DNA from 3 places in the Paenibacillus terrisolis genome. Region 2 is predicted to be linked to each of the others. Evidence: predicted binding sites of a transcription regulator. Region 2 holds the regulator's gene; each other region holds the start of a gene.
The links. Region 2 encodes Rex, which represses fermentation and respiration genes when NADH is low (regulators of the CRP and FNR family bind a similar motif). Its sites were predicted from a motif close to TTGTGAAATATTTCACAA; they were not measured.

Region 1: ACI48K_RS22120 (DUF2249 domain-containing protein) is a predicted target of Rex. The motif match lies at 2,780-2,797, and genes of this name have one in related genera.
Region 3: ACI48K_RS20080 (TorD/DmsD family molecular chaperone) is a predicted target of Rex. The motif match lies at 2,696-2,713, and genes of this name have one in related genera.

Annotation. Positions count from the first base shown of each region.
Region 1 is NZ_JBKFGG010000036.1:29,048-33,709, forward strand. It holds gene ACI48K_RS22105 (YheC/YheD family endospore coat-associated protein) at 1-1,159, opposite strand, end outside; gene ACI48K_RS22110 (YlbF/YmcA family competence regulator) at 1,524-1,868, shown strand; gene ACI48K_RS22115 (hypothetical protein) at 2,078-2,371, shown strand; gene ACI48K_RS22120 (DUF2249 domain-containing protein) at 2,480-2,713, opposite strand; gene ACI48K_RS22125 (DRTGG domain-containing protein) at 2,902-4,236, shown strand; gene ACI48K_RS22130 (YtpI family protein) at 4,255-4,545, opposite strand; gene ACI48K_RS22135 (sporulation membrane protein YtrI) at 4,653-4,662, opposite strand, start outside.
Region 2 is NZ_JBKFGG010000012.1:23,331-27,992, forward strand. It holds gene dinG (ATP-dependent DNA helicase DinG) at 1-1,612, shown strand, start outside; gene ACI48K_RS12340 (redox-sensing transcriptional repressor Rex) at 1,655-2,305, shown strand; gene ACI48K_RS12345 (amidohydrolase) at 2,295-3,593, shown strand; gene ACI48K_RS12350 (cell wall elongation regulator TseB-like domain-containing protein) at 3,660-4,145, shown strand; gene mraY (phospho-N-acetylmuramoyl-pentapeptide-transferase) at 4,439-4,662, shown strand, end outside.
Region 3 is NZ_JBKFGG010000029.1:43,783-48,444, forward strand. It holds gene ACI48K_RS20075 (efflux RND transporter permease subunit) at 1-1,875, shown strand, start outside; gene ACI48K_RS20080 (TorD/DmsD family molecular chaperone) at 1,981-2,679, opposite strand; gene moaA (GTP 3',8-cyclase MoaA) at 3,004-4,011, shown strand; gene mobA (molybdenum cofactor guanylyltransferase) at 4,019-4,651, opposite strand.

The DNA.
Region 1 (4,662 bases), on a different contig from region 2:
TCGCGGCTCTTCTGAGCCGCACGCCGATTTTGGATTTGATGCCTGCGGGCAGTGCGCTGCGTGCGACCGCATCTTTGACGCTGCTAAGCGAACCGCCGCGGGCCAAATTGGACACGAAATGATGACTGCCCGCGATACGTGCGACAATGGAGGTCACCGTCCATTTTCCCAATCGGTTTTTCTGAACGAGCGCGCGAAAGTCGACCGGTCTGCCGTTTATTTCGATCAGGCTCAGTCCCTGTTGGATTTGATACCTTGTCGTTTTCATTTTGCCCGACAAGGCGGAGAACAGTTTGGTGAGGTTTGGATAAGACTGCCGTCCCGTCCCGCCGACCTGAGCGGTCAAGATCTGGTAAGCTCCGCCTTCCAGCCGCGATACCCGGATGATGCCTTTGCCCAAGCTGCCCTTGATCGGCTTCAGGAAAACGATCGGATGCTTGGCGCACATGGCCTTCAGCATGGCGAAATTTCGGAACAGGTGGGATTCCGGCAAATAATGCTTCAGAGAGTCCGTATGTCCAAGGGCCTCGAACACTTCGGTTTTATCAAGAAACTTTTCATTGAAAAAATGGCTTCCGTACCGCGATTTTACTTCTTTTAGAAAATGCTGTACGCTAGGTTTGTTCTCAAGCTTGCGCGACGTAAGCCGATTGTAGAATACATCCGCGGCCGGCACCTGGGTCTGTTTCCATCCGTTGCCGTAAACCCAGCCTGTGACATTTCCGGAATCCGTTCCGATGTGATTGGGCGTAAAAAAATAAACATATACTCCTTGACGCTGACAGGCGTTGACGAGTTCTCTGCAGAACAGGCTGATCGGGCCAAAGGGCCGTTCCGGATTTTCCGGGAAATCCCGGCTGATCAGTACTCCGACAAGAGGACCGAACTGAAGCGATGTAGAATGGGGGCGGTAAATGAGCCGCAGGACCGCCCGTGGCTGAATCCCCATTTGCTTTGCCAGTTCAGGACTGATTCGGATCCCTTCGAATCTGGATAACGGGACAACCTTGATGCGTTGCCGGAACGAGCCGAATACGAGTTGGAGCGGGTGTTGCGTTGGAATTTTCCACTGTTTGATCAATGTTTCCCCGAGCACGACGATGTCATTTTCCAGTAAGCCGGGTGTCATGATCTGTACCGTTATTTTTTTGGAGGGCATGAAGCGGATCTCCTTCCAAGCTAAGCTTGAGTCTTGGATGCAAGAAGTGGTCATCAGCGTATATGCATGTAATGCATCATATGAGGACATAGAATCCTTGGTGATTAACCCAAGGGAGCATCTCGCAAGAAGCGCCGGGATATTTGCCCATGAGAAAGAGGCATCAGGTTGTCCGATTGATTTTATGCAATGGTCGGCGAGGCTGTGGCTGCCTTCGTCGGCGGAGCCACGAACCGTTGGGCGATAAAAATGCGGCTCCACCCTAGACAAGCGATGCGTGCCTGCAAATTTCACGACTCGTTCACACCGAGCCCATCTTGGAGCGGAACGATGCTGAAGAAGATTATATTTGGGAGGTAAATCAATGAACGTTTACGACAAAGCGCATGAATTGGCTCAGGCGTTGAAGGACAGTACGGAGGTGGCGGAAATTTCCGCAGCCATGAGGCTGATCGATGCCGACCCGGAAAGCAAGCGGATGCTGGAAGACTTCCGCAGCCGTCAAAACGAAATGCAGCGGGCCATGATGGCAGGCAGCATGCCGGATCAGGAAGAGATGGAAAAAATGGAGAAATTGTTTGAAGTGCTGAGTCTCAATTTGAATATCCGCCGGCTTTTTGAAGCCGAACGACGGTTAAGCGTCATTATTCAGGACGTCAATAAAATCATAACGGACAGCCTGCAGCATTTGTACGGCGCGGAACTCTAAAAATCTATATAAGTTAAATAAAATGAAAGTGGTCTGGCAATTCATATAATCAAAGAAATCCGGGAACAACAGCGATCGGAAGAACAGTTCACACGGCTGCCTTTACACGCCCAATATTAATTTATACTTATAGAGATTCCCTCTCATATTCTTCCGAATACCTTCATAGAATAGAAATATAGATTCTAGAAATGAAGGAGCCATGGAAGATGAAAACGGCTAAGAAGACGAACAAATGGAAAAATGTCCTTTTTTTGATTTTGGCTTTGGCCATGCTGGTATACGCGCTGCCGATGATTTCTTTTGCTCCGGGAGCGGGATGGGTATCGTCATTCGGCATTGTGTGGGCAGGTTTTGCTTTTCTGGTCATCGGCGCACATTTGCATTTTATTTTGGGAGTGGGCGAAGAGAAGCAGCGGGCTCTGGACGCCGTCCGGCGGGCCAAACTGCAAGAGTGGCAGCTCAAATGGCAGGAGGAAGGCAAACGGGGGCAGGGCTTGTAAAGACGAAGACGATACGATAACAAAAGAAGCAGCCTGAACGGAGGGAACGCCGTAGGCTGCTTTTTTGTTTTAGATTATAGGATTTATAAACGTCGATAGACGTTTTTCTTATATTCTGCCGATTTTCACCTGATAACGTTCTGGCCCCTGCTCGAGATACTCCCAGTCGAATTGACCCGGGTATAGGGCTTCGAACTGGTAGCGCAGCGGTACCGGATCGTGATCGTTGATCAGCAGCATGGCCTCTCCCGGATTCAAGCCAAGGTAAGCGTTAAAAATCACGTCATGTTTCACCTGCGGCGGATATTCGGTCGCAACGACGGTTGTGGTAATCATCGACATCATGATTCCTCCTGTAAGTTCAAATTTGAAGTAATGACCCCATTATACCTTCCACGCGACGAACGTTTGTGATGCCGGTCACAAAATCGCCGGGGCTAATGCGAGGGGCGGAAAGAGACTTTTTTTTACTTTTAAAACGTGTATAATGGATACAGAATAGTACAGATTGGGGATGGGGGGTATAACAGTTGTTTGATTCGGAAGAAAGTATAACGAAACACGAACAGCTGCTGCAGCACATCGAGGGATTAAAAATCGGAACGAAAATCTCGGTTCGCAAGCTCGCGAAAAGCTTGGGCGTCAGCGAAGGGACGGCCTATCGGGCGGTAAAAGAAGCGGAGAATCTGGGAATTGTCATCACGAAGGAACGGATCGGTACGGTTCGCGTGGAGAAGAAGCCGCGGAACATTTCCGATCAACTGTCGTTCGGGGATGTCGTTGAAATCGTGGAAGGACATGTGCTTGGCGGCAGCGAAGGTCTGGACAAAACGCTGCACAAGTACGTCATCGGCGCAATGAAAATCGACGCCATGGCCCGCTATATCGATGCGGGCAGCCTGCTTCTCATCGGCAACCGTGAAGACGCCCATTCCCTTGCTCTGGAGCAGGGGGCCGGCGTACTGGTAACCGGGGGATTCGGGACGAGCCGCGAAGTCAAAGCGCTGGCGGATCGTTTGGAATTGCCGGTCATTTCGTCGCGTCATGACACGTTTACGGTGGCTTCCATGATTAACCGCGCGATCTTCGACCGTCTGATCAAGAAGAAAATCATGCTGGTCGAGGACATTGTGGCACGCAAGCCGCGGGTTAACATGCTGAAAGTGACAAGCAATATTTCGGACTTTGACCAGTTGACTCTGGAAACGGGCCTCCAGCATTTTCCCGTCGTGGATGAATGGAACCGGGTTATCGGGATTGTCAGCCGCAAAGACGTGGAAGATTTGAACGGGGACCAGAGCATCGAGAAGTGCCTCACCCGCCATCCCATCACCGTAGGACTGCAAACCTCGCTGGCATCCGCCGCGCAAATCATGGTCTGGGAAGGGATCGATTTTCTTCCCGTGGTAGACCGCAACCGGAAGCTTGTGTCTTCGGTTACGCGCAGGGAAGTGCTGCAGGCGATGCGGGACGCGCGCAATCAGCCGCAGCTTGGGGAAACCTTCGAGCATTTGATGTGGAACGGCTTTGCGGAAGAACGCGATTCGGAAGGGCGGCTGTTTTTCCATGGCATGATCACGCCGCAGATGTCGACCGATTTGGGGACGATTTCGCAAGGCGTATTGACTTCACTCATGACCCAAGCCGGACTTCGCGCGGCAAAGGATGCCAATGGCGGTGATTTCGTGGTCGATAATATCACCACGTATTTCGTGCGTCCGGTGGAAATCGAGAATCCGATCGTAGTCAGCCCGGTCGTTCTCGAAATGAGCCGCAGAGCTTGCAAGCTGGAAATCGCCTTGACCTATCAGGATAGTCTGATTTCCAAAGCCGTCATGACGCTGCAATCGATCGACCATCCGTAATTTTTCGCGGAGAAGGGATTATCGGCGGGAAAAGTAGCCGTGATTGCGAATGCCCGCGAAAATGTTGAACGCCCCAAGGACCATAAAAATCGCGCCGACAACGACACGCACCGTGGAGCCGCTGAACATGAACATTTGAATCAGCGCCAAAATGATCAGCATGCCCCCCATGCTGATATTGTTTTTTGCCGCCGATAGGCCGCGAGCCTTCGGATCCAGCGAACGTCTGGATTTGACGCTGAAGAAAACCGCGCTCAGACAGCAAGCGATCAATCCGGCGTACAATACGTACAGAATTCCCTCGATCATAGAATATGGCAGCTCCTTTTTGCATAAACGGGACTTTATAGTTTCATCGTCAAAAGATGATTTTTTAACTACCAATATTTTAAATGAATCCATTGTACCATGAATTGCTAGACTCGC
Region 2 (4,662 bases):
GGGCCGCAATTGCCCGTGGTTCCGCAAGTGCTTCTACCATAGGGCCAAGCATGAAGCCGGGGTTGCGGATGTGGTCATTACGAACCATTCTAAATTGTTTACGGACATTCAGGCGGGACATCAGCTTTTGCCCGGCTACGAGCGGCTGGTGATCGACGAAGCGCATCATCTGGAAGATGTGGCCGGCAAGCATCTTGGCCTTCATATGAAATATTTTACGGTCGTTCACACGTTGACCCGGCTGTTCAAGGACAGCAAAACAGGGCAGTTGGCTAATCTTAGAATGGCGCTACAAAGCGCGGCAAATGAAAATTCGCTCCAGTGGTGTTCCGTCATCGACAATATTTATCCCTCGCTGGTGGATGTGAAGGAGAGCTGGGACAAGCTGAGCGATCTGCTCTTCGCGCTAATGCCGGAGCGGAGCGACGCCGCTCCGGGCGACCCGGGACAATTCGTTTACCGGCTGCTTCCGCATAAGAAGCCCAAGGACTGGGATTCGCTTGCGGCGCTGGAGAATCAGATTTACGTCACGCTCGGAGACGTGCTTCGCCAGGGAGAACGGATGCTGAGCCAGATCCGGGAAGAGCAGGACGATTTCGGCTCCGAAAGCCTGTTAACGGATATCAGCGGATTGTTCAAGGATTTGGCGAGCGAACGCGAGTCGCTGCGCTTCTTTATGAAGCTGGAGAATGAAGAAACGGTATATTGGATCGAAGGAAACGGGAATTACCGCAGCCGCTCGCTGCAAATTTACGCCGTGCCGATCGATGTAAGCGCTCAGCTGAAGGAGTATTTTTTCGACAAGAAAAAAAGCGTTGTGATGACTTCGGCAACTCTTTCCGTCGATAAATCGTTTCAATATATGATTGAGCAGTTGGGACTAACGGAGGCTGCCTCCGAAGACAGGCTGTTGACATCGATGCTCCCTTCGCCGTTTAACTACCGGGATCAGGCGCTGCTGGTCATCCCGCGGGACTTCCCAAGCGTCAAGGGAAGCGTGGGAGACGATCATTTCGTCAGTACGCTGGTGCGATCGCTGGCGGATACGGCTGTCGCTACGCAGGGACGCATGCTGGTGCTGTTTACTTCTTACCGCATGCTGAGGCAGGTATACGATCCACTAAAGGACCTTTTGTCGGAGCAAGGTATTACCGTCATCGGTCAAGGGATGGACAGCGGCAGCCGCACCAAGCTGACCCGCCGTTTCCAAGGCCAAAACGCATCCGTGCTGCTTGGCACCAGCAGTTTTTGGGAAGGGGTCGATATCCCCGGCGAAGCTTTGACGAGCCTGGCCATTGTCCGTCTGCCCTTCCAGCCCCCCAACCATCCGCTCGTGGAGGCGAAGAGCGAACGGCTTCAGCGGGAGAAGAAAAATCCTTTTATGAAGCTGTCCGTGCCGCAGGCGGTCATCCGCTTCAAGCAGGGATTCGGCCGGCTTGTCCGCTCGTCGCAGGATCGCGGCATCGTGGTTGTTTATGATACCCGCATCTTGGAATCCTACTACGGAAAGTATTTTTTATATTCTTTACCCGGACCGAAGATGGAGCATATGCCCCTCGGGCAAATGGTTCCGCGCATTTCGGAATGGCTCAATGCCGGTGAGCCGCAATAAGCTTTGCGGTTCATACTCGCGCCAAATGAGGGGGAAAAATGTATGAAATCTGATAAAATTTCCGATGCCGTTGTTCGAAGATTGCCGGTATATCTGCGTTTTTTAAATGAATTGAGCCGTCGCGAGGTGCCAACGGTATCCTCGCAGGAACTGGGCCAGAAGCTGGATCTCAATCCGGCGCAAATTCGCAAGGATCTCGCTTATTTCGGCGATTTCGGACGCAAGGGCATCGGTTACGATGTGGCTTATCTGATCGAAAAAATCCAGCAAATCTTAAATCTGGACCAGCAAATCAACGTAGCTTTGGTGGGTGCCGGTAATCTTGGTCAGGCGCTTTCCAATTATAATGCTTATCTGAAGGACAATATGAAAATCGTAGCGGTGTTCGACGCTTCTCCGGCCAAAATCGGCAAGCAGATCAACAACATTACGATTCAGCCGATCGATGAGCTCGTTGAAACGGTTCGCGAGAAGCATGTGCGCATTGGGATTATCACCGTGCCGGATTTTGAAGCTCAACGCGTTGCGGATCAGCTGGTTGCCGCCGGAATCGGAGCGATTCTCAACTTCGCGCCAACGATCCTGAAAGTGCCGTCGGAAGTAAGAATTCACGCGGCCGATTTTACGACGGATCTGCTCAGCTTGGCGTATTATTTGGAAAATGGAAAGGAACAAGCCGTTTATGAGTCGTAAGTGGTTAATTAAAAACGGGACCTTCGCCGTTTTGGACGAAGGTCGTCCCGTGATTCACGGATATATGCTGGTTGAAGGCGATATGATTACGTACATTGGGGAGCAGCGCCCGGAAGGCGTGGAAGGCGCAGAGACCTTTGACGGAAAAGGCCTGTTGTTCCTGCCCGGTCTGATCAACACTCACGGCCATGCGGCGATGTCGCTGCTTCGCGGTTACGGGGACGATATGGTGCTGCAAACTTGGCTTCAGGAGAAAGTATGGCCGATGGAAGCCAAGTTTACCGCAAGCGACGTGCATGCCGGGACGGCGCTGTCCGTCCTGGAAATGCTGAAGGGCGGAACGACGACCTTCCTCGATATGTACGATCACATGGATGAAGTGGCCAAAGTGGTGGAAGAATCCGGAATTCGCGGCGTATTGATGCGCGGAGCGATTGGGTTGTGCCCGCCGGACGTGCAGGACATGAAGCTGAAGGAAGCGGTCGATTTTGCGGTGAATTGGAACGGCAAAGCGGACGGCCGAATCACAACGATGCTGTCGCCGCACGCTCCCTACACTTGCCCGCCGGATTATATCGAAAAGTTTGTACAGGCGGCGCATGATCTCGACCTGCCGATGCATACGCATATGTCCGAAACGAGGGCGGAAGTGGAGCAAAACGTGGCCGATTACGGTGTTCGTCCGGTCCAGCACCTGCTGAATCTCGGGATGTTCTCACGGCCGACGCTGCTTGCCCATGCGGTGCATTTGACCGATGAGGAAATTGAGATTCTGGCTGCGCATGACGTGGCCATTTCCCATAATCCGGGCAGCAATTTGAAGCTTGCGAGCGGGGTTGCCCGTGTGCCGGAACTGCTGCAAAAAGGGGTCGTCGTCTCCCTTGGGACGGACGGCGCGGCAAGCAATAACAACCTCGATATGATCGAGGAGATTCGCCTGGCGGCTTTGATCCACAAAGGCGTTTCCGGTGACCCTACCGCTGTGCCTGCCATAGAAGCGCTCAAGATGGGAACGGAGTACGGCGCAAAGTCGGTGTTCCTGCCCAATACAGGGAAACTGGCCGCGGGCATGAAAGCGGACTTTATCGCCGTTAACACGGAGCAGGCCCATTTCATACCGAAGATCGATTTTATTTCCCATATCGTCTACTCGGCGAGCCCGAAGGATGTTGAACATGTATGGGTCAACGGCAAACAGGTGATCAAGCATGGCGCCTGTCTGACGCTCGACGAGGAACGGGTGCGTTACGAGGCCCAGGCGGCTTTTGAAGGGCTGCTCGCCCGCTAGCAAACGAGGGGACGTGAGCCGAGAGATCTCCGCTTAAGCCGTCAACCAGGGGAAAGGAAGAGAAGGTTGAAGAACAGAACCAAATGGATCCTGCTCTCGATCATACTCCTGCTGCTTGTGATCATTGGCCTTAACCGCTTTTATGTATACATTCATGAGGATACGTGGAAAGCCGAGAACACCGCTATCCGCGAGGCCAAGCGGGAGACGGACCTAACCGAAGCGAAACAGGTGTGGAAGTCGGTCTGGGACGAAGTGATCTGGGTCGTGGAAGGCAAAAACGAGTCGGGACAGGATGAAATGGTGTGGCTTCGGGACAGCAAAGACGCGATCGTTAAGCCGATGTCCGAAGGCAAGTCGGAAAGCCAAATCCGCGCGGTCATTAAAGAGCAGTTCCCGGGCATCAAGGTTGTTCGGCTCATGCCGGGCATTTATAACGAGCAGCTCGTGTGGCAGCTGTTCTACAAAGAAAAGGACCATCATTATTACCGCTTTTTTGACTTCGCCACCGGCCAGCCGCTGGATGAGATATTTACTCTGCCGAATCGGTAAGGATCGAGGTAAGCAGACGTTTTAGCTGCCTGAAAATGGATATGGCAATGACCGAGGAGTTAGGCATCGAGAATAAGTTGCTTAACTCCTTTGTTATTGATGTTTGTTGATCAACCGGCATTCATGGAATTACAAATTTGGCGAACAATTTATAGCGATGATTCATCTATAGAGTTAGAGTGACGTACTATTTTAGTACAAGGCTGACAGGTTGATACTCAGACGCTTTTGCTGGTTGATGAGGGCAAACCTATCCTTCGGAGGTTCATAATTTACTTAAAGGCGGTGGAGATATGTCGGGAATTTTGAGCATATCCGGTCTATCCTTTTTGCTGGTAGCGATGTTCACGCCACTGCTTATTCGTGTTTTGCGCATCCTTAAACTGACGCAACCCATTCGTTCAGAGCTGCCTCCCGACCATCAGGCCAAGCGGGGAACGCCTCTCATGGCCGGCCTTGTGTTGCTGATTGGGGTCGCGGTTTCGCTGCAATTTCATCCGGCTCCGCTCATGATTTT
Region 3 (4,662 bases), on a different contig from region 2:
GTTGTCGACGACTCGATCGTCGTCATCGAGAATATCTACCGCAGGTTATCCATGACCGGCGAACAACTGAAGGGCGGCAAACTGATCGTCGAGGCAACCCGGGAAATGTTCATTCCGATCATGTCCTCTACGATCGTAACGATTGCCGTGTTCCTGCCGCTCGCTTTCGTCAGCGGGATGGTCGGCGAATTGTTCAAACCGTTTGCGCTCACAATCGTCTTCTCGCTGCTCGCTTCCCTTCTGGTGGCGATCACGCTCGTTCCGGCGCTTGCGCATACGCTGTTCCGTAACGGCCTCAAAAAGCAGCATCACGAAGAAGGCAAACCGACAGGCATTGCCCGGGCTTACCAACGCGGCTTGAACTGGTCGCTTTCCCATAAGCTGATCACTTTCGGTCTGGCCGTTGTGCTGCTGGTCGGCAGCTTGTTCCTGTTCCCGCTTGTCGGCGTCAGCTTCCTGCCGGAGCAAGAGCAAAAAAATGCGACAATTACTTATTCTCCAGCTCCTGGGGAACGTCTTGAAGACGTACAAAAAGATATGCTCATCGCCGAGAAGTACATTTTAGACAGACCCGGCGTGGAGAAAATGCAATACTCTGTCGGAGGCGGCAATCCGCTGGGCTTCGGCTCCTCCAATTCGGCCTTGTTCTATATCGAATACAACACGGACACCAAAGATTTTGACCAGGTGAAGGAAGATCTGGTGAACAACCTGAAGAAGGAAGTACCGAAGGGCGACTGGGGCGACCAGTCCGCGATGATGGGCGGCGGCCTGGGAGGCAGCACGCTCAGCGTTAACATCTTCGGGGACGATCTGGAACAGATCAAACCGGTTTCCGACCAGATCCTGGGATGGGTTCAGAACGACGCGAAAAACTTTGAAAAGGGTAAAACAAGCCTTTCCACCGCTTACGAGCAATACACGCTCGTTGCGGATCAGCAAAAGCTGAGTTCGCTTGGACTCACCGCCGGTCAAATCGCCATGAAGCTTAGCCCGGTGCGTGAACGTCCGGTGCTTACCGAAGTGGAAGTCGACGGCAAAGATTACAAGGTCTACATCGAAACGGACGATAAAACCTACGGCAGCATCGAGGATATCGAGAATGAAACCCTCGCCTCGCCGCTGGGGATGCAGGTGCCAATCAAAGACGTAGCCACGGTGGAAAAAGGAAGTTCTCCGGATTCCGTCATGCGCATGGACGGCAAGATGGTCGTTGAAGTCAGCGCGAACATTACGGCTACCGACGTGCAAAAAGCATCGTCCAACCTGCAGGACAAAATCGACAAAATGGAGCTTCCGGACGGCGTAACCGTGAAATTCGGCGGCGTAACCGAGCAGATCAACGATACGTTTGGTCAACTCGGTATCGCTATGGCCGCTGCCGTAGCCATCGTCTATTTCGTACTCGTCGTTACGTTCGGCGGCGGTTTGGCGCCATTCGCAATCCTGTTCTCCCTGCCGTTTATCGTCATCGGCGCGATGATCGCGCTGCTGATCGGCGGAGAAACGCTGAACGTATCCGCACTGATGGGCGTTCTGATGCTGATCGGGATTGTCGTCACCAACGCCATCGTGCTCATCGACCGCGTTATTCATAAGGAACGCGAAGGCTTGTCTACCCGTGAAGCTTTGCTGGAAGCGGGCGCAACCCGGCTTCGTCCGATCCTGATGACGGCCCTGGCGACGATTGGCGCACTGCTGCCGCTCGTATTCGGCTGGGAGCAAAGCGCAGGGATTATCTCGCGCGGCCTGGGCATTACCGTTATCGGGGGTCTGATCAGCTCCACGCTGCTGACTCTGGTTATCGTGCCGGTGGTATACGAGTTCCTGATGAAATTCCGCCGCCGCGGAGCCCTGCAAGAAGAATTGGATTAATCGCCTATGTTTCATTAAACGATAAGGGCCTTGCCGAGGGATATTCAAATCCTTCGCAAGGCCCTTTTGATTTTATATATGAAAGAGAAGTGTTCCTCGTTCGCGTTATTGTGCCGTTTCCCTCAGGCTGCTTTGCCAAACACGAAGCTGCGCCAAATCCTGCACAAGCAGCTCCTCCATCAGCTCGGCAAGTCCTCTGTAGAGGGGACTGGACGTTGCCGCTGCAAGATCTTTCGAAAATTCAGGGACCCACTTAAGCAGATGAGACTCCAGAAACATCGTTTGCGTATCGACCAGCTCCAGACAGCTTCGGGCCAGACTTTCCTTTCGCAGCATTCCTTCCGCCAGCACCGCCATAAATTCCAGCTCCATGGCGATATGATCGTCCCGTTCCCCGTTCAATTTATTAAAGACGACGCCATTGTCGGCATAGATTTTCCGGATTTCCGAGATGCAGGCAAAAGCGTCGGAACCCTCAGACCGGGCGCGGAATACGCTTTCGCAGGAAGGCAGAACCGCCTCGCTCCCCATAAAGAGCCGTTCGTATTCTTCGGCTTCCTGATAGCATACCTTGCGGAAGTCCTCCTCCGGAATGCTCTCCAGATATTGCTTCAATTTGCTGCCGCTGCGGCTTGAAGGGATGGTTCCGGATAGTTCGACCCTCTGGCGCCATTGCGCGATCAGGGACATCCGCGGCGGACGGCTCAGGAAATCCAGGAGCAGCTGATAGGCATAACCCCGGTATTCCAGCCAGCGGACATGTTCCTTGTCATGATTGACAGGATCCTTGAACAGCATGGTCATCTTAGTCATCTCCCTATTTTGTACCATTTGACATATAAACCGGCCCGACATGAGACACTTTCAAAAAAAAGATGACTTCCTTAATGATGTGCGGAAATCATCTAAAAACATATACCCGACACATGATTAAGGGGGATCACGTATCGCTTAATTTCATTATATATCCAAATGTAAGCGCTTTATGTGATCTTTTTTACAGTTATATAGTATCATTTTATCGTACAAATTGTGCAATTATGCATGAGGGAAATGTGACTTTTGTATTGACGGAGCGGGAAAACATAGATAAAATTTGAGGAATCCCAAGATAAAGGAGGCTTCCGAATGGAGCAGCTCGTCGACTCATTTGGACGAATTCACGACTATCTTCGGATCTCGGTAACCGACCGGTGCAATCTCCGCTGCGTATACTGCATGCCGGAAGAGGGCATGGTATTCCAGCCTCACGAAGAAATTATGCGCTACGAGGAAATTGCCGAGACCGTTTCCGCGCTCGCTCCCATGGGACTCCGCAAAATCCGGATTACCGGAGGAGAGCCGCTGGTCCGCAAGGATTTGGAAAAGCTGATCGCCATGCTGTCGTCGATCGACGGCATTGAAGATATCGCCATGACGACCAACGGTATGTTTCTTGGAGCTAAGGCCGGACTTCTTAAGGAAGCGGGCCTAAACCGGGTTAATATCAGTCTGGACTCGCTGCGCCCGGACCGGTTCGCGATGATCACCCGGGGCGGGGACGTCCGCAAAGTGCTCGAAGGCGTTGATGCGGCTATGGAAGCCGGGCTTGATCCGATCAAACTGAATGTTGTCCTGATGCGGGGCGTGAATGACGACGAAATCCGGGATTTCATCTCTTTAACGCTGGAAAAAGCCCTGCATGTCCGGTTTATTGAATACATGCCGATCGGCAGCGCCACGGATTCTTGGCGTAAGACTTATCTGCCTTTATCCGTAGTCGAGGACACCTGCCGGGAAGCCGGATGGGAGACGGAAGCGGCCGGACTGCCTAAAGGGAACGGACCGGCAGAGAGCCGGCGGATCATTGGCGCTCCAGGCACGTTTGGCCTGATTCATCCGGTAAGCGAGCATTTCTGCGATAATTGCAACCGGCTCCGCCTGACCGCCGACGGCTACATCAAAGCCTGTCTGTATTGGTCCGACGAGCTTCACGTTCGTCCGCTGGCCGCGGCAGGCGATCGAAACGGCATTCGGAGTCTGTTTCTTAAGGCGCTGGACGGGAAGCCCAAAAATCATGAAATGGCGTTCGCATTGGAGAAAAAAGTGCAAAGCCACACTCCAACCGCGCGCCGGATGTCGCAAATCGGCGGGTAATGTTTATTTACGGTTTCTCTATCCACTGTCGGGCCAGCTCATAGTCAGCTGGCCTGTTCATGTTGAAGTCGATCCGTTCCGGAGGGAGACCGGCAGCCGCAAGTTCATTTTCATCGATGTACTCCGCCCTCAAGCCGGCGGTCCAGGCGGTCATTTTCAAGCGGCCCTCTCGCAGCGCCTGCTCCAAATCCGGCAGCACGCTGCGACGGTACATGGCAAGCAGAGGATGGGCTCTGCCGAAGGTGCGGGCAATAATGGCCTCCGGCGGCTGTTCGCCGCGGGTTTTCGCATTTTCCTCGGCGGACAGTGCTCTTTCGATCATAAAGCGGAATAGGTCGCCGGATACAAACGGCATGTCGCAAGCAACCGCAATATTCCATTCCGTTTTCGATGCGATAAGACCGGCGTGCAAGCCGGCAAGCGGCCCGGCATCTTCGAAGCGGTCGGGCACCGTTTCTTTGCCAAACTCCCCGTAGGCTTCAGGCCGGCCTCCGGCGGCGACAACGATTCTGGAGGCCGCCGTCTCCAATTCCAATATCAGCCGTTTTACTACCGGAATTCCGCCAAACCGCAGCAGAGCCTTATCGGTTCCCATCCGGCTGGAGCGGCCTCCCGCGATAATGATTGCCGTAACCTCCATCAGTTTATCCT